DNA from 3 places in the Paenibacillus sp. MER 180 genome. Region 2 is predicted to be linked to each of the others. Evidence: riboswitches for the same ligand, from Rfam matches in the RefSeq annotation. Region 2 holds a riboswitch; each other region holds the start of a gene.
The links. A riboswitch is a leader RNA that binds a small molecule or an ion and turns the genes downstream of it on or off. The one in region 2 is predicted to bind cyclic di-AMP.
Positions count from the first base shown of each region.

Region 1: linked by a shared signal. The riboswitch ahead of M3661_RS10465 (CAP domain-containing protein) and the one ahead of kdpF (K(+)-transporting ATPase subunit F) in region 2 are both predicted to bind cyclic di-AMP.
Region 3: linked by a shared signal. The riboswitch ahead of M3661_RS11720 (3D domain-containing protein) and the one ahead of kdpF (K(+)-transporting ATPase subunit F) in region 2 are both predicted to bind cyclic di-AMP.

Region 1 is NZ_JAMAVT010000005.1:237,573-243,677, forward strand. Features, by position in the region: gene M3661_RS10450 (FeoB small GTPase domain-containing protein) at 1-450, shown strand, start outside; gene M3661_RS10455 (nucleoside recognition domain-containing protein) at 428-1,831, shown strand; gene M3661_RS10460 (DUF2785 domain-containing protein) at 2,058-2,891, shown strand; gene M3661_RS10465 (CAP domain-containing protein) at 3,012-3,899, opposite strand; cyclic di-AMP (ydaO/yuaA leader) riboswitch at 3,906-4,035, opposite strand; gene dhaK (dihydroxyacetone kinase subunit DhaK) at 4,207-5,967, opposite strand; gene M3661_RS10475 (glycerol dehydrogenase) at 5,971-6,105, opposite strand, start outside.
Region 2 is NZ_JAMAVT010000010.1:217,948-224,052, forward strand. Features, by position in the region: gene M3661_RS18090 (nucleoside-diphosphate sugar epimerase) at 1-149, shown strand, start outside; gene M3661_RS18095 (alpha-helical endospore appendage domain-containing protein) at 173-517, shown strand; gene M3661_RS18100 (hypothetical protein) at 517-822, shown strand; gene M3661_RS18105 (hypothetical protein) at 815-1,114, shown strand; gene M3661_RS18110 (hypothetical protein) at 1,308-1,700, opposite strand; cyclic di-AMP (ydaO/yuaA leader) riboswitch at 2,077-2,266, shown strand; gene M3661_RS18115 (hypothetical protein) at 2,337-2,744, shown strand; cyclic di-AMP (ydaO/yuaA leader) riboswitch at 2,759-2,936, shown strand; gene kdpF (K(+)-transporting ATPase subunit F) at 3,240-3,317, shown strand; gene kdpA (potassium-transporting ATPase subunit KdpA) at 3,372-5,051, shown strand; gene kdpB (potassium-transporting ATPase subunit KdpB) at 5,146-6,105, shown strand, end outside.
Region 3 is NZ_JAMAVT010000006.1:62,048-68,152, reverse strand. Features, by position in the region: gene M3661_RS11725 (polysaccharide deacetylase family protein) at 1-780, shown strand, start outside; gene M3661_RS11720 (3D domain-containing protein) at 866-1,576, opposite strand; cyclic di-AMP (ydaO/yuaA leader) riboswitch at 1,586-1,754, opposite strand; gene M3661_RS11715 (amino acid ABC transporter ATP-binding protein) at 2,014-2,736, opposite strand; gene M3661_RS11710 (amino acid ABC transporter permease) at 2,729-3,385, opposite strand; gene M3661_RS11705 (transporter substrate-binding domain-containing protein) at 3,538-4,323, opposite strand; gene M3661_RS11700 (HAMP domain-containing sensor histidine kinase) at 4,508-6,105, opposite strand, start outside.

The DNA of each region.
Region 1 (6,105 bases), on a different contig from region 2:
GAGCGTAATTTGAACTTGGCACTGCAAGTGATGGAAATGACCAACCGCGTTGTTGTCTGCATTAACTTGATGGACGAGGCGAAGCGGCTCGGTGTTAAGATCGACATTAATGCGATCGAGAAGAAGCTTGGCGTTCCTGCAGTTGCGATCTCTGCACGACACCGTACTGGGATTGATCAAATGATGGAGAAAATTAGGGGCGTAGCTTCCGGCAAGATTGTACCTGCCCCGCTGCTCGTGCAATATAACGAGGATATAGAAGAGAAAATCGCAGCACTAGAACCGATCATTCGGGAGAAGCTTGGCACATCATTTCCAACAAGATGGATTGCACTTCGTCTGCTTGACGGTGATGAGAGCTTGATCAATTCGATGAGATCCAGATGGAACTCGCCGGTCGCAGATACCGTGAAGGGAGTTGTTTCGTATGGCCACACCGCTTGCCACTAATTCAGAATCATTGGACTCCTTATTGTCCAGAGCACGCACTCTTGCAAGCGGAGAAGCAATTCGGGACGGAATTGTAACGGATATTTATCGTACGACGCGTGATATATGCAGTACAGCCGTTGTCTATGAAGACAAGAAGAAATTAAAAAGCACATACCGGTTAGACAAGATTCTAACCTCTCCGATCTGGGGCTTTCCGATCATGCTCGCCATCTTGGGTGTTGTATTTTGGTTGACGATTGCTGGAGCAAATGTTCCGTCGGAAATGATATTTTCCTTCTTCGAAGTGATTGAAGGGTACTTAAACACTGCATTTGAAGCGATGAATGCTCCTGCATGGCTGCATGGCATTCTTGTACTCGGCTTATATCGAGGAACATCATGGGTAATTAGTGTCATGCTGCCGCCTATGGCTATTTTCTTCCCTATTTTCGCGTTACTTGAGAATTTCGGGTATTTGCCACGGGTAGCTTTCAACATGGATCGTCTATTCAAAAAATCAGGCGGCCACGGAAAGCAAGCCTTGACGATGTCGATGGGTTTCGGATGCAATGCAGCAGCGATCTTGTCCACACGGATTATCGAATCTCCACGAGAACGTATGCTTGCAATATTAACGAATAATTTCGTACCATGCAACGGCAGATGGCCGACCCTGATTCTGTTGTCATCTCTGTTCATGGCAGCAGGTGTAGCAAGCGGAATGCAGACGATCGTAACCGCAGCTATCGTGATGGGCATGGTTATGATTGGGATTGTTGTCACCTTGACCGTGTCTTGGGTCATGTCCAAAACAGCACTGCGCGGTGTGCCCACACATTATACACTAGAACTTCCACCGTACCGCAGACCGCAAGTCTGGAAGACGATTTTATTGTCATCGCGTGACAAATCCCTTAACGTATTGACTCGTGCTGTCGTTATTGCGGCACCAGCCGGCGTTCTGACTTGGATTCTTGGCAACGTATTTGTAGGCGGCGACAGCGTCTTGAATCATATGGCTTCATTCTTCGATCCATTCGCCCAAGCCATTGGCCTAGATGGATTCATCGTTATGGCATTCCTGCTCGGCTTGCCTGCGAACGAAGTTGTCCTTCCCATCTTGCTTATGGGCTACTTGTCCTCTGGGGCAATGGTTGATGCAGATGGAATGGAGAACATCAAGGATATCTTCCTGCAGCATGGATGGACATGGTTGACTGCATTAAACATGATGCTGTTCTCCTTGCTCCACTACCCTTGCGGAACGACATTATTCAACATTTATAAAGAAACGAAAAGTACAAAATGGACAGTATTGTCTGCCGTTATTCCGCTCGGAATCGCTATAGCTGTCACCTTCGCCACGGCTCAGCTCGCTAGAGCCTTCGGTTGGGTATAAAGTTATCTCTCCCCCCTAAACGATTATGTTCAGGGGGTTTCTTATTCATTCCCTCCTTAATTGCTAACTATACCGTATTGCTAGAAACCATGATTTCGTTCGTTTCTACCATTCGTCTACATATACATTTCTTTCCTATCATGTTAAAATGATCATCTCATTCTTTTTATGATTATTCATTAGCGAATACAAATACCTAAACATCTTTAATGGGGGGATTCATTTCATGGACAAGCAGCAGCTGCGCTCAATTATGGATCATCAATATGAGCTACCAACAGAAATCGAACAATATGAAGCCGTACAACAAGTAGTCAGCCTACTTGGCTCTACAGATCCTGAATTGAGGGATGATCTTGCATACGGGATATTGTATGAATGGCTTATTACACAAAAAATCCTGACCGCTGGACAACTAACAGAGCTTCTTCATCAGACGTTATCAGACCAAATGCTTTTCAAAGGAATTGGGACTGCTGAGAACGATTCGGTCTTCCAACGTACATTCTCCGCCCTCTTACTCGCACTGCTTCTGAAGCGTGATGAACAACAGCCTTATATAAGCAAGCCTTTATATGAACACATTGCGAAGCGAGTTGTTGATTATTGCATGCAGGAGAACGATTATCGCGATTATGTAGAAGTTAAGGGATGGGCTCATGCTCCAGCTCACATCGCAGATGTCATGGCTGCTTGTGTACGCAGTCCACACATTGGCCCAGAGGAATGCAAGAAGCTTCTCAGTGCCATTGAGCACATGCTTCTTCATGCGAATCATATCTTGCGAACAGAGGAAGATGAACGCATGGCGACAGCCGTCGTGTCAATGCTTGAGCTTAATAAGTTGTCGTTCACGTCCTATTGCGCGTGGCTTATGCAGGTTGAGCTGCCCAATGAAGACAAAGTGATTCATCGCTGTAGACGCATAAATGTTAAAAATTTTGCTCGATCTGTATGGATGCGTGCAGCAATGAGAGAATTCATCGATCCAACAACAGAATGGCACAATTGGTATAACATTGAAAAGAAACTGAATCCGGTCTTTAACAGAGACATATAAGATCAGCTTCATTTCTGTTAATTTCCTCGTTATTCTCTTGTAGAGCGCCTGATTAAATACAAAAAAAAGAACCTGCACTTACCTGCAGGTTCTTGATGTGATATCTACATACTTAACTCGTTAGCCTGTGAATGATTGTACCCACACGCCATTGTAGTATGCAACACCGATGGAAGTGAAGCTGGAGTTCAGGATGTTCTTACGGTGTCCATCGCTGTTCATCCATGCGTTCATTACTTCTTGCGGATTACGTTGGCCTTTGGCAATGTTCTCGCCAGCAGTATTGAAATTGACACCTTGTGCTCTCATCAGATCGAATGGGGAGCCAAGTGTTGGAGATTGATGGTCAAAGTAGTTGTTATCATTCATATCTTTCGCCTTGATCATCGCAACTTTGTTCAATTGTGCATCGGATTTCAATGGCTGCAAACCAGCATTCGCACGTTCTTGGTTCACCAAATCGATAACTTGGCTAGCGAAGTCACTGTTCGCATTGTTGTTGTCTTGTGGCGCAGTTGGTTTATTTTCACCAGGTGTTACTGGTTTTTCAGCTTCTGGTTTGTTTACTTCTGGTTTGTTTACTTCTGGTTTGTTTACTTCTGGTTTGTTAACCTCAGGCTTTTCAACTTCAGGTTTCTCGATTTCTGGCTTCTCTACCTCAGGTTTCTCAACTTCAGGTTTGTTTGCTTCTGGCTTTTCAACCTCAGGTTTATTTACTACCGGCTTGTCCACCTCTGGTTTTTGAACTGGAGGCGGAACGATTGGCTTGTTCCCAATTTCTTTTTGAATGGCTTCCATCCATTTGGACAAGATTTGCTTCAATTCCGAGTTATCTTGGAAGATACTATTGAGATCCATATTCATACCCAGGTTTGAACAATTCGAGTTCATCATCGGATTCGGCTGTTGCACTGGGCTAACGGGTGCTGCCATAGCAGAGTTTACCGCCATAACCGGTGCCAATGCAATCGCACTTGTAATTACAACTTTCTTAAATGTCTTCTTCATCCTGTACATCTCTCCCTTTGCAGCCTGCGAGGTTAGCTGTCGGGTTCGGGTTAAAGTGGACTCCCCTGTCGCTACACGACTTCACCCCAATGAATCGGTTCCCCCGCGCTCTGATGAGCTTCGGCTTGTTTTGTGGTACGTTTCCGATCCTAACACGGATAATACAGGAGATCATTTCAAATATATTGTAATTAATTATAATATCTTCCAAACAAAAAGAACCGGAGTATGCTAGACTGCACTCCGGTTCTACTTTTCTAGTATTCCATTTGGTCGGAAATTGATCTATTCCTAATCCGCTCGCTTCTTACTTGATCACTTGGGACAACGCTGTGAAAATCACACCAAGCGCATAGGCACCAGCATCAGGATAGCCAAGACTCCGTTCGCCAACCGTCCCCGCTCTTCCCATACGAGCTACAATTGTCTCTGTATACTTTGCACCTTGAACAGCAGCCTCTGCCGCTTTCACAGAAGCAGTCTTCACGTCATCGCCCTCAGCCGCACTTTGCACCCACGCATCTGCAAATGGTGCCAGTGCATCGACAAGTGTCTTATCCCCAACTACAGCTCCTCTTCCGAAGGAGCGCTCGCCCGTGTCTTGAATGCCTTTAACAACGGCTTGCATCATTTGTGCAAATTCAGAAACGGACAATTCTACGCGTTCGCCCGCGAACTTGCTGGCTGCACGGAATGCTGAACCCCAGATTGGGCCGGAAGCGCCGCCGCAATGCTCCATAATAACTAATGAGCAAGCATGGAGGAAGTTGCCCAAGTTGTCTGAATGATGTGCAATGATGTCATGCCATTCTCTTTTCAATTGCTTAAAGCCCTTCGCCACACTCATACCGAAGTCGCCATCACCTGCATGTGAATCCAAATCGCAGAATGGAACCTCATTTTCAATGATGATTTCACTCATCTTGTCTGTTAGATAGATCAGGTTATTAACCGTGAACACATTATGTTCGACCTTCGAGAAGGACTCGTCCGTCTCTACTGTGAAAGATACCTCTTGGCTCGCAGTTCCTGCTTCGGACATCTCCTCAGGATGGATTGGTTCAAATGAACCACTCACCTGCAACGCCGGTGTATTGCAGCTTGCTTCGAGGTAATGCTTAAGCTGTTCATCCAAGCGGATAACCGACACCGACGCGCCAGCCATATCGATACTTGTCATGTAGTTGCCTACGAATACTTTGACAAGAGTAATTTGTTGTGCATGAATCTCCCGAACTACGGCGTTCGCCAGCAAGTACAATTCTTGCAGCGGGGATCCGCCAAATCCGTTAATCAGCACGGCTAGCTCCTGCTCCGAGCCTGCTGTAATCTTCATGTCACGGAACAAATCCGCAACCATTTTCTTCGCCAGTTCGTTAGCAGAAGCGATCTTCTCTCGGCGAATACCAGGCTCCCCATGAATTCCTACGCCATATTCGATCTCATCGTCATTCAACTGGAACGTTGGTGTTCCTTTCGCTGGAACTGTGCATGAGGTAAGCGCGAATCCAATACTTCTTGTGTTGTCGATCGCGTGCTGGGCAATCGCCTTCACTTCTGCAAGCTCCAAGCCCTCTTCAGCGGCCGCACCTGCAATCTTATGAACGAGCACTGTCCCTGCAACACCTCTGCGGCCAACCGTGTATAGACTGTCCTCTACAGCTATATCGTCGTCCACTTTGACATAATCGACCTGAATTCCGTCTTCTGTGGCTAGATGCGACGCATTTTTGAAGTTCATAATGTCGCCACTGTAGTTCTTAATTATGAGCAGCGTTCCCTTCTTGCTTGCAGAGGCCTTTAATGCTTGATAAATTTGAATTTGTGATGGGGATGCAAATACATCACCGCATACAGCTACATCGAGCATGCCTTGTCCAACAAATCCAGCGTGAGCTGGTTCATGACCGCTTCCTCCGCCACTGATCAACGTAACCTTGTTCTCATTCACGATTTTTTTCTTGACAATCTTGTATTTGCTGATGAACTCCAGTTCCGGATGTGCAAGCACCATACCGTTGCACATTTCCCGAACCAAAGTTTCCGGTTGATTCAGTATTTTTTTCATTCCTTACACGTCCTTCTGGTCTTTGAATTGTTGACCCATCATATCAGCCACTCGAATCGCCGATACGACCATCTCTTCTGTGACTGGGAACGGCATGGAGTGGATAGATTCTTCAGGGATGCACGCCTTCTGTGCAAC
Region 2 (6,105 bases):
TCGGGGGGGAGAACGATTATAAGGAATACTCCCAGGCATTAACGAAAAGTATCGTAGCTTATCTGAACGGAATCGCGGAGCTAGAGGAAGCGATGGCGGAACAGCTGCAGCATGTGTTGAAGGAGATTTCGGATGATGCAGAGGAATAATGCGCATGCAAGGGGGGATCTGCATGAATAGAGAACAGTCCTATCACGGCATTCTGGAGGCTATGGCCAAGATGCAGGGCAATGTAGCGAAGATCCTAGAAGCTAAAGCAGTAGAGGCCGAAAAGATGCGCAACTGGACGTTGAATCATATGACAGAGCATTCGTTCACGAATCATCGGGAACAGATTGTCGAACCTCTTGACGTGCATGCGCAAGTGGTTGAAGTAATCGAGAGTTTGACGAAGCTGCAAGTCAGTCTGTCCCACAATATGAAGGTACTGCTCCGGCGTGAGGAATCCGAGGGTTACGGGGATAGCCTCGGAGGGGGCATGTTGAATGGAGAGTTCGGAATAGGAGACAAAATGTAATGGCTGCAGCGCACGAGGAGCAGCAGGTGCAGATTGAAATGATCAAGGCTATTGTGCAGAGCCAATCCGCATTGGCACGTATGTTGAATCAAATGGCTGACCTCACAGCACATTCAGAAGCTGCAACGAAATTGCTCAAGGACAATATTCGTCTGTTGTCCATGTATCAGCTTGCACTATGCGGCATGGTCACAGGTTTTCAGACCCGTATTCGCAAGACAGGCACAGCTGCGCCTCCATGGCTGCATCCGGATTGTCAATTCGAGGAGATGAGAGTGGAGGAGGGAGAAGTTGCAAGTGAATAAGCTGAAGCGAGCACGGAGATCCCGGCGGCAAATAGGACAGCAGAAGTTGGTTAGCGGCATTGGATCAACGGGAAGCGTAAGGAAAGCGGGCAAGCAGGTTCCGCAACGGAAATCGCAACGCCGTCTTCAGGTTGTGAAGCAGCCCGATCGTCGGCGTACAACGAAGCAATTTGCCTCAACACATTCGACTCATCATCGCATTCAGCATCCTGCATATCAAGATGGATATCGGGTGGGGTATGCGAAAGGATATGAAGATGCACATCAACTGTCCTATGCCAATCAAGCATAACGAAGTGAACAGTCTGACACTTGCATGGGCAAGAGGAGGGCTGTTTTTTAATGGCTATCGAGTGATAGGATTCGAGCAAGAAGGAACTTGAACAAGTATCACGTTTGGGTAAACGGGGTAGAACGATGCGCAGTTGTATGCCTGCGCATCGTCAGAAACTTGATTTTCGTTTACAGCTCTCTATTAATTGGTTTCAAGGGGAGAGACATAGCTTCCTGCTTGAATGTGGCTCCAGTTGTATGACGTCAAGCGTGGTTCCGCCTACCAGAGGTAGATCGAGCCACATGCGCATAACGCTTACTCCCCATGCACGAGGAATGATCGTATCCCACATGATTCCACGCTGCTGCACTTCCCATTGGGAGATCGCCTTGTGAGCTCGTAGACGGGTGCTGCCGCTATAGTTGTGTTCCGTACTGTCGAGTAGCTGTTCACGCGGTTGAAGTCGAATATAAACAAGGTCGGAAGCAAGATGAACATCCATCTCTTCTGGTTGAACGATTCTGTCTCCATGCTGCTCGTTCCATTTTCCCCAGTGTTCAGATAGCTTGTGACTTAGTAATTGTGCAAGTTCTAGGTCTTGCATATCGTGCCTCCTCTCGATGAGATGCAATATCTGCCGTGCAGATCGAAATCGATTGCAAGCAGCGTCTCAGTTGTTGTGCGTATCCTACCTTTTGGAATAGAGATTGTAAATAGAATCCAATCCAGGAAATCCAAACAAATGGTCAAACAAAGCGTTTACATACAGGTATTTATTTAAATTTCTTTGTTTTTCTCATGAAATCATCGCCGCATAAGCAAAGTTGAGAAATTGCGAGGTAATGATGCTGTAATGAGAGATAAGATGGGATTAGTTGATCACAATTGCCCGGAAATGGAGAAATTATGGTTTTCATTTCATTTACAGCAGGAGGGGGAAAGGCGTAAGATTCAGTTCAGCAACAACAACGTTATCCGTTGCGTCTCAATCGCTGAATTCCGCAGGAAGCGGAAGCGGGGGAACCAATAAAGCGAATGGAGCTGAGTGGACAGTCAGCAGCCACCGTTCGCATGGGGTGAATCCGGCACAGGATTGCTGTCCTGGCTGGTAGGGCGACTCTTCGCGCCCGAATCCGTCAGCTAACCTCGTAAGCGTACGGGAGAGGCGCGCCTGATCATATGGCGACGCACCTCTTTCTTGCAAGTAGGGCTTCGGACAGATGAACAGGAGGAACTGGATATGTACGATGCGGACCGGGTCATTACAGTGTTCGCAGGCTGTGAGACGGGGATTGAATTCATACGTCAGTTGAAAGGAGCAGGATATTCGGTGGCGGGAATTGCCCATAATGGGCGATTGGCAAAGCGATTGGAAGGTATTGGCGTTCATTCCATATGCCCAATCAATACGACGGAGCCGAAGGCATGGGCCGTCCCTCATGTCCCGATTGGCCGAATCTATGTGTTTGAACAGAGCTTTGCGCTTTCCTGCCGGCTGCTTCAAATATGCCGGCAATGGACGACGGATCCGATCACAATCGTTACGAAGCGTCATCATCCGCAGTCGATCTACCGATTGCTTGGTGCAAATTACGTCATTTATACGCAATCGGATCAAGTTTCATTTTTACTATCAGATATCATCTAATTTATCCATATAGGCAATGCTCACCGCTGAATCCCATTCATGGGAACGGGGGAACCAACGTTAGTGCGCCAGCTGTACATCTGCAGTTCGCGCAAGGGGTGAATCCGGCACAGGAATCCGTTCCTGGCTGGTAGGGCGACTCTTCGCGCCCGAATCCGTCAGCTAACCTCGTAAGCGTCCAAGGAGGCAGCCTTTATTTCGTCGTGGAACATTACGCGCACGTTTATTTAACAATGCGTGAGTGAAGCCACACGGAAAGGGTCCCTCTTTCCGTGTGGCTTTTTGTGTTGCCTGCGCGTTCCTACTGAGCGAGAAGTCTTGGTAGGAGCGGGATCGCGGCAGCATTGCCTGGAGAGATAAGAACCTTATTCAGGAGGAGGAAGGGACTATGTTTGATGCAGTCATGATGATTCTTCTCGCACTGCTTGGACTAAGCGTAATGGGCATTCTCCATTGGTGCAAGGCGGAAGTGGATGAACGGGGTGATCGCTCATGATGATCGTGTTATTCACCTTGATTACGGCGCTGTTCATTTATTTGTTATATGCCTTAGTCAAGCCGGAACGATTTTAGTTTGGGCAGAGTGATTGATGATATTTGTACATTAGAGAAGGGTGGAACGGAACAATGAGTGCAATCGAATGGATCGCCATTGGAATTACCTTATTGCTTGCCTTGGCGATAGCGCGTCCGATCGGAATATATATGGCAGGGGTGTTTGATAATAGCGGAGCTCCAAGACCGCTGGATCTTGTATTTGGTCCGATAGATCGTTTTTTATTTAAGTGTTTCGGCATTAAGGATCAATCGCAAAGCTGGAAGGCATACGCCTTTACAGCAGTTGCCACGAACGTGCTAATGATTGTGGTGACGTATGCAATATTCCGCCTTCAAGGGGTATTGCCGCTGAATCCGAATGGCATTCCTGGCATGGAACCGGGAGTAGCATTCAATACGGCGATCAGCTTCATGGCGAATACGAACTTGCAGCACTATAGCGGTGAAAGTGGACTGTCTCCGCTGTCACAAATGACGGGCATTATTTTCTTGATGTTTACGTCACCTGCTACTGCGCTTGCGGCAGTAATGGCGATTATTCGCGGTTTGACTGGCAAGCCGCTCGGCAACTTCTTGGCAGATCTTGTGCGTTCGATTACGCGCATTTTCCTGCCTATTGCGATCGTTGCCAGTGTACTGTTTATCTGGAATGGGGTTCCGCAATCCTTAAGTCCAATGGAAAGTGCAGTAACCGTTGAAGGAGCAGAGCAGCACATTCCGCTCGGCCCTGTAGGAGCCATGATGTCGATTAAGGAGCTTGGCAACAATGGCGGCGGCCACTATGGAGCGAACTCCGCACATCCATACGAGAATCCGAACGGTGTGACGAATTTAATTCATATTTTACTCATGTTGATGCTGTGCACGGGGCTGCCGTTTGCCTACAGCCGCATGGTCGGCAACAAGAAGGAAGGGCGAGTGCTGTTCGTCTCCATGGCGATCTTGTTCCTTATTATGCTCGGATCATCGCTTACGGCCGAACATATGGGCAATCCTGTGCTGAACGCAGCAGGATTAAGTGGAACAGGCAGCATGGAAGGGAAGGAAGTGCGCATTGGCGTTGTGCAATCGTCACTGTATTCGGTCGTTACGACTGCATCGGAGACGGGCGGAGTCAATAATATGCATGACACGCTGACACCACTCGGTGGCTTGATCCCGATGGCGAATATGATGCTGAATACCGTATTCGGCGGCGTCGGTGCTGGATTTATGAACGTGCTGCTGTACGTCATGATCGCCGTATTTCTATCCGGTCTCATGGTCGGACGGACACCTGAATTTTTGGGCCGCAAGCTGGAAAGTAAGGAGATGAAACTGCTGGCGGTTACCTTGCTGGTGCATCCGATATTGATTCTAGTACCGACTGCAATTGCAGTTGCTACACAGGCGGACACCCTGTCCAATCCAGGATTCCACGGATTGTCGCAAGCGTTGTATGAGTTTACGTCATCCGCGGCGAACAATGGATCCGGGTTTGAAGGGTTGGGAGATGCAACGCCGTTTTGGAACATTTCCACAGGTATTGTCATGTTCTTAGGGCGCTACGTATCGCTCGTTACGCTCCTTGCCGTAGCAGGATCGATGGCGAAGAAGCAGCCAATTCCGAACACAAGTGGTACGTTTCAGACGAATACGGCGCTGTTCGGTATCGTATTTGTCGGCACAGTACTTATTGTGGGTGCTCTGACGTTCTTCCCGGTAGTCGTGCTCGGTCCGGTCGCAGAACATCTGACGTTGTGGAAATAAGGGGGAACGGAAAATGAAGACGGAAAAACAGATGAAAACACCTGCGCCATTTGAACCGGCGCGTACGCATACACATCAAGACAAGGAACGGAGCATGTTCCAAGGCAGCTTAATGCGGGCAGCATCGATCGATGCGCTGCGGAAGTTCGATCCGCGCCAGATGGTTAAAAACCCGATGATGTTTATTTGCGAGGTTGGCTTCGTTATTACACTGCTGCTTACGTTCGTGCCGGATGCCTTTGGTTCGCCAATGCCACGTTGGTTCAACGGCGCGGTCAGCTTCATCTTATTCATTACGGTTTGGTTCGCGAACTTTGCTGAGGCTCTCGCTGAAGGTCGCGGCAAGGCACAGGCGGATTCGTTGAAGCAGGCGAAGCGGGATTTGTGGGCGAACAAGATAACCGAAGGTGGAACGGTTCGCGTATCCTCATCCGAGCTCCGTAAGGGTGATGTCGTAGTCGTTCGTGAAGGGGAGACGATTCCTGGCGATGGCGAGGTCATCTCCGGATTGGCCTCTGTGGATGAATCAGCGATTACTGGGGAGTCTGCGCCAGTATTGAAAGAAGCAGGCGGGGATTTCTGCTCGGTAACTGCTGGAACGAAGGTAATTAGTGATGAGATTCGTATTCGGATTACAAGCGATCCGGGAGAATCGTTCTTAGATCGAATGATTTCATTAGTTGAAGGCGCGCAGCGCAAGAAGACTCCGAATGAGCTTGCTCTTCATACTGTACTTGTCAGCTTGACGCTTATCTTCTTGGTTGTCGTTGTGACCTTGCCTGTATTCAGTCATTATTTGCAGGTCGAATTGAATGCGGCGGTGCTAATTGCCCTGCTGGTCTGCTTGATTCCTACTACGATTGGGGGGTTGCTGTCCGCGATCGGTATTGCAGGTATGGACCGCGTAACTCGGTTCAATGTCATTGCAACGTCAGGTAAGGCGGTTGAAGCCTGCGGGGATATTCATACAATTATTCTAGATAAGACGGGAACCATTACGTTCGGGAATCGCTTGGCTCATGAACTCATTCCGGTGCAAGGAACGAATGTAAAC
Region 3 (6,105 bases), on a different contig from region 2:
TCTTCGAATGAACGCCAGCACAAGTGGCAGAAATCAACCCCGTCGCAATCTGCGGCGCAAGCTTCACAATCATCCCGCTCCAGCATGCATAAGATGAAGAAACAGCATCTCACGATTGCGGAACTGCGGTTGAAGTACCCACATATCTTTAAATTGAATGCGAAGCAGCGTCATGGAGAACGACAAGTTGCGCTCACCTTCGATGACGCGCCGGATAACCGCATTACGCCGCTTGTATTGGATATATTGAAGGAGCACAATATCCGAGCCACTTTCTTTCTCGTTGGCTCTCGTGCCAAGGCTTATCCAGGACTCGTCGAGCGGATGGTGCGCGAGGGGCATGTGATCGGTAATCATTCGTACAATCATCCGTTGCTGACAAAGCTGACGCTTCCAGCTTTTGAACACCAGGTGAAGGATACTGAACGCATTATCGAGCAGTCTACCGGATATAAGCCTCGATACTTCCGTCCGCCATATGGAGAAATCAACGAAGAGCAATTGCGCTGGGCAGGAGATAATGGATACATGGTCGTCAATTGGGATGTAGATACAAACGATTGGCGTGGATTAACCGCTTCACGTATTTTGCAAAATGTGATGCGTGGGGTACGCCCAGGTTCCATCGTATTGCAGCATGCCAGCGGAAGCACACAAAATGGGTATCTGCATGGAACCGTGAAAGCACTCCCATCGATTATTCAGCAGTTAAGGGAGCGGAAATATGAATTCGTCACCCTGCCTGATCTGCTCCAAGATCAGAAGGAAAAGAAGGAATAAGAAAACAAGCCCCGCCATAATGGCGAGGCTTGTTGTTCAATTGCTATTGTAAGTATTCATCTACATCTATATATAATAGTAGATATTATTTCAACACGTATACTTTAACGTCTTGCACGCCGAATGTGTTGCCTGTCTTCTTGCTTACCGGTACAAATATGTCAACCTTTTTCCCCTTGATTGCACCGCCTGTATCCGTAGCTACAGCAACCATACCGCCTGTCGGCAAGTGTTTGAAATCATATCCCGTAATATACAATTTCGTACCAAGCGGAATCACTTTTGGATCGACCGCAACTGTACCTAGTTTCAATGCATTACCCAAAGCATCTACTGCGCCCCATTTGCCGTTTTCACTCGGATGAGCGGTATAGGCTGTTGCACGCATGCTTATCGTTTTCTTGTATGTCGCTGTACGTCCAGAGGACAATTGAACTACATTTTTAGGAGCAGCTTGTTGTACTGCTGCTTTCTGATTATTCGAAGCCGTTTTGACTGCCTGTTCGTCATTTTTTGCTACACCCAAAGCATTATTGACTGGCATCCCTTCCAATACCGACTTTTGAACAACAGGGCTTGGAAGTTCGATGGAGAGTCCACCATACAGATTTTTCGGATTAATTGTCGGGTTTGCCGACAATACGGATTCAACACTCATGTTGTAATTCTTAGCAATTGAATAGAACGTTTCTCCTTCTTTTACCGTATAGGGCTCAGCCTGTGCCGGCAAAATTTGAAGAATGGACGCAAGTCCAAGTAAAGCTGCTGTAATCGTTAGTGTAATTCTTTTACGCATATGTTTTGTTTTCCTCCTGTGCATTAGCCTGCGGGGTTAGTTGTCGGATTCGGGTCAAGGAGTTCCCCTACGCCATTCCAAGTTGCGGAATAAGCGATTCACCCCAAGGTGTTCTCATAATATCGAACACCGGTCAATAGTCCCCCGTACGGGTGTGTCGTTTCGGCTCGGATTGCATCATATCACAATTTTGTAACCTGTGCGCAGGAATATGATGGTAAGTCTCTGGAACCCGCGCCCCCCAATGGATTGAAGCTTCAAACTTTTTTTATTTCATAACAAATTTGTAATCAGAGATGACATTTTTGTAATCTTTCTGTTTCTATCATAGCACATATTTCAGATTTGTAAACGAAAACGCTTACATAATACAGCAAACAACAATAGGCACCCCCTAAGGATGCCTATTCGAACACCTATATATTTACAATACCTCTTTACAATACTCTGCTTAGAAAATCCTGCGTTCTAGCATGCTTAGGATGGTTAAATAATTGGTCTGGAGAACCTTCCTCCACAACATTGCCGCCATCCATAAACAAAATACGATCGCCCACTTCACGTGCGAAGTTCATCTCATGAGTTACGATTACCATCGTCATTCCTTCTCCGGCGAGTGATTTCATGACCTCAAGCACTTCGCCGACCATCTCTGGATCAAGCGCTGATGTCGGCTCATCGAACAGCATCACATGCGGCTGCATAGCAAGTGCTCGCGCAATCGCGATACGCTGCTTCTGTCCACCGGACAATTGTCTAGGGAATGCCTTGGCCTTATCCGCCAATCCAACCTTGCCAAGCAGCTCCATTGCTAGTTTATTTGCTTCAGCCTCTGGCACATGTTTCACCTTTATTGGAGCAAGGGTAATATTTTGCAGCACGGTCATATGGGGAAATAGGTTGAATGATTGGAATACCATCCCCATTTTTTCACGTGTTTTGTTGATGTTGTGCGACTTGTCAGTGATGCACTGATCCTCGAATCGGATATCCCCTTGTGTCGGAGTTTCCAGCAAATTAATGCAACGAAGGAGAGTACTCTTTCCGGATCCGCTAGGGCCTATGACTACAACCACTTCACCGCGATCAATAGAGACATTTACCCCTTTTAAAATCTCCAATTTATCATACGATTTATGCAAATTTTGAATTTTAATCATGCTCGCTCAACTTCCTTTCCAAACGTGCCACCACTTTCGATAAAGTGAAGGTTAGAATGAGATAGATACACGCTGCTCCAATCAGTGGTCCCATCGCTGAATAAATTTTGGCACGAACGATATTTGTCTCAAACATCAAGTCTGCAATCCCGATGGTGCTGACAATTGAAGTCTCCTTAATAATCGTAATAAATTCGTTGCCGATCGCCGGAATAACATTGCGGAACGCTTGTGGAAGTACGATCAAGCGCATCCCCATTGGTTTTGACATCCCGAGAGAACGAGCTGCTTCCAATTGACCGTGGTCGATCGATTGTATGCCGGCACGGAAGATTTCAGCCAAATACGCACCACTATTTAAGGATAGAGCAATCGCTCCAGATGTTAGTGCACTGAATTCTACGCCATACTCTGCAAGTCCATAATGAATAATGAATAATTGTACAAGCAGAGGTGTTCCACGGAACACCTCGATATAGGTGACAGCAAACCATTTAAGCGGCTTTATTTTAGACATCCGCATCAAGACAATGGCCACTCCCAATAGTAATCCGAACAGAACGGATATCGCGGATAGCAGTACGGTTATGCCAGCACCGGATACAAATCCTAATTTATTCGTCCATAACATGTCGAACCAATCGAACATGACAAACTTCCCCTTCCCTATCTATCACGACTGTTAATCTGCATTTCTTCTATATAAAGAGAAAAAGCTCCTCACTGGTTGAATTCCCACGAGGAGCGAACATATCACATCGAGATCCGTATAGACCGCATATAGATGCAATCCATCTGATCTTATTGTTCCGCCAGTTGTACCGCTTGTGTAATGAATTCATCCAGCTTGCCCTGCTGCTTCAAGCGTTCAAGCGTCTTATTCACTTCATCACGCAGTTTCACACTGCCCTTGCGTACTCCAATTACATATCCTTCACTTACTGGCTTCAATTCCACCGGCGCGACAGCGACTTCCTTGCGATTCGCAGCAAATGCCGCTGCCACAGGCTTCTCCACAACGACAGCCTCTAAACGATTCGACTCCAGTGCAAGAACGAGGTCGTTCACCTTATCCAGCATTTCCTTCTTCGCATCAGGGATTTGCTGAACGACATCCTCGAAGGTTGAGCCAAGCTGTACGCCGATCTTCATGCCCTTCAAATCTTCAGGTGACTTATACTTATCCTTGTCTGCAGCACGTACAATAACCCCTGCTTCCGCCAAGTAATAAGGTGTAGAGAATTCCATTGCATTCTCCCGCTCAGGCGTTGGATCTAGTCCCGCGATTGCGATGTCAATCTTGCCTGTCTTCAGTTCCTCAGGCAATGACGACAGTGATGTATCCTTAATCTCTAATTCAACGCCCAAATCCTTCGCAATTTCCTTCGCTATCTCAATATCGAAACCGACAATTTGATCCTTGCCGTCGATTGTTTTACGGAATTCAAATGGTGGATAGTCAGCACTCGTGCCGAGTACCAGCTTTTTATTCTCCTGTACAGTTGCTAGACGGTCTTCCTTCGCACCGCAACCAACTAATAATGATAGAATGAGTGTGCATGCTGCAACAATTTTTAATGAGTTCATTTGCTCCAACCCCGCTCTGTATATGTGTAATATTCCCCGCTCGCTCTTAGTGAGGTAACATCATTATACACACAAATGCATAGTTATACAACCATTATTTCTTAGGAATTGGATTTAAAAGTAGAATATTAGCGCATAACTCTTCCATTTTATAATACATTGGTCAATTATGGCAACATCCAAACTATCCTTCTTGCTTCTTGCGGAATAGTGGGAGACTAATTGTGATAACTGTGCGACCTGGCACTGATTCAATGATAAGGTCTCCTTCATGGCGCTCAACGATACTGTAGCAGATGGACAAGCCTAGTCCTGTCCCCTTCTCCTTCGTCGTGACAAAAGAAGTTCCTGCCCTGGCTAAAACCTCGGCTGGGAAGCCTGGCCCTTCATCTTCAATACATAGAAGAACTCTATCCCCTTTCATACGAGTTCGAATCGTCAACACCTGGTTTTCACTCATCACTTCAAGTCCGTTCCGAATGAGATTGTGAAGAAGCTGCTTCATCTCTTTCTCATCCATTTCAATTGAAGGAACTGGTGATATGTCCAGACGGATATCCTGGCAGTGTGCCGATGCTGATGCTTGCACAAGCGGGTATAATTGTGTAATGATTTCATTCAAGCAATGAGGACGAAATTGGACGAATTTATGTCTAGCCAAGGTCAAATACTCCGTAATGATCGTGTTCGCCCGCTCAATTTCCTCCATCATCGTACGGAAATAGACATGCTCATCCGCATGCTCCGGCTTATTGCGAAGCAGCTGCAGAAATCCCTTGATTGTCGTTAGCGGATTTCGAATTTCATGACTAAGCGCGGCAGCCATCTCTCCCACAACCTGCAGCGCGCTCATACGCTTCATTTCTTGCTCCATCTGTGCCTTCTGACGCAGCGCCTCACTCATCCGATTCATATCTGAGCCGAGCTGGCAAAATTCATTATTGGATTCGATTCTCACTGTCACGTCATAATCCCCACCGGCAATACGATGAGACGCCTGAACTAATTGATGCAGTGGAGTTACGATCAAACGACGGATCCACCAGTTTATTAGGAAGTAAATCGCAATAATAAGTAAACTGATCGTAATTAGGGTTACGACCCATACGTAAAGCAACACGCTGCTAATAACTCCCGCAGGCAGCATAATGATTGCTCTCCAGTTCGTCTCCTCAAGCGGAATTGAGAATATATACATGGAGTTCCCACGATAGTCATCAATGATAATAGACTCCTTAGAGTCATTTACTTTGCGTAATAAAGTCGCTGTATCTTCATTAAGATTGGTGTATATATTGTCATAAATCGTTCGTTCTTCATCTGGGTTATATAACAAATTGCCTTGTAGGGAAGTAAGTAGAATCTTGCTGCTGGGGTGTACACTTAGCTTGTTAGCTAACTGCTTCAAATCGCCAAACCGTATATCAACTCCGGCCACACCGAGCAGTGTGCCTCCTGAGTCGTATACAGGCGTGCTGACGGATATCATCGGTAGGTTTACATAAGGATCAATGTATGGTGCTGTTAAATAGGTTCCATTCTTCTTCACTGAACCATGATAATAGTCGTATTGCGGGTCATCTCGATACTGTGGCAGTGACTCGTCCACATGTTCTTGTTTATTGAAATTACGGAGCAGACCGGATTCATCATGACCAAACCAGGATGTAAATTTCTCCTTCCATTTCGAACCGGTCTGCAAGGTGAACCAGTACCCGAATACGAGGTCCTTCGGTTGAAATGCATACCATTCTGTCAATTGATTCACTTCAGCCTTGATGC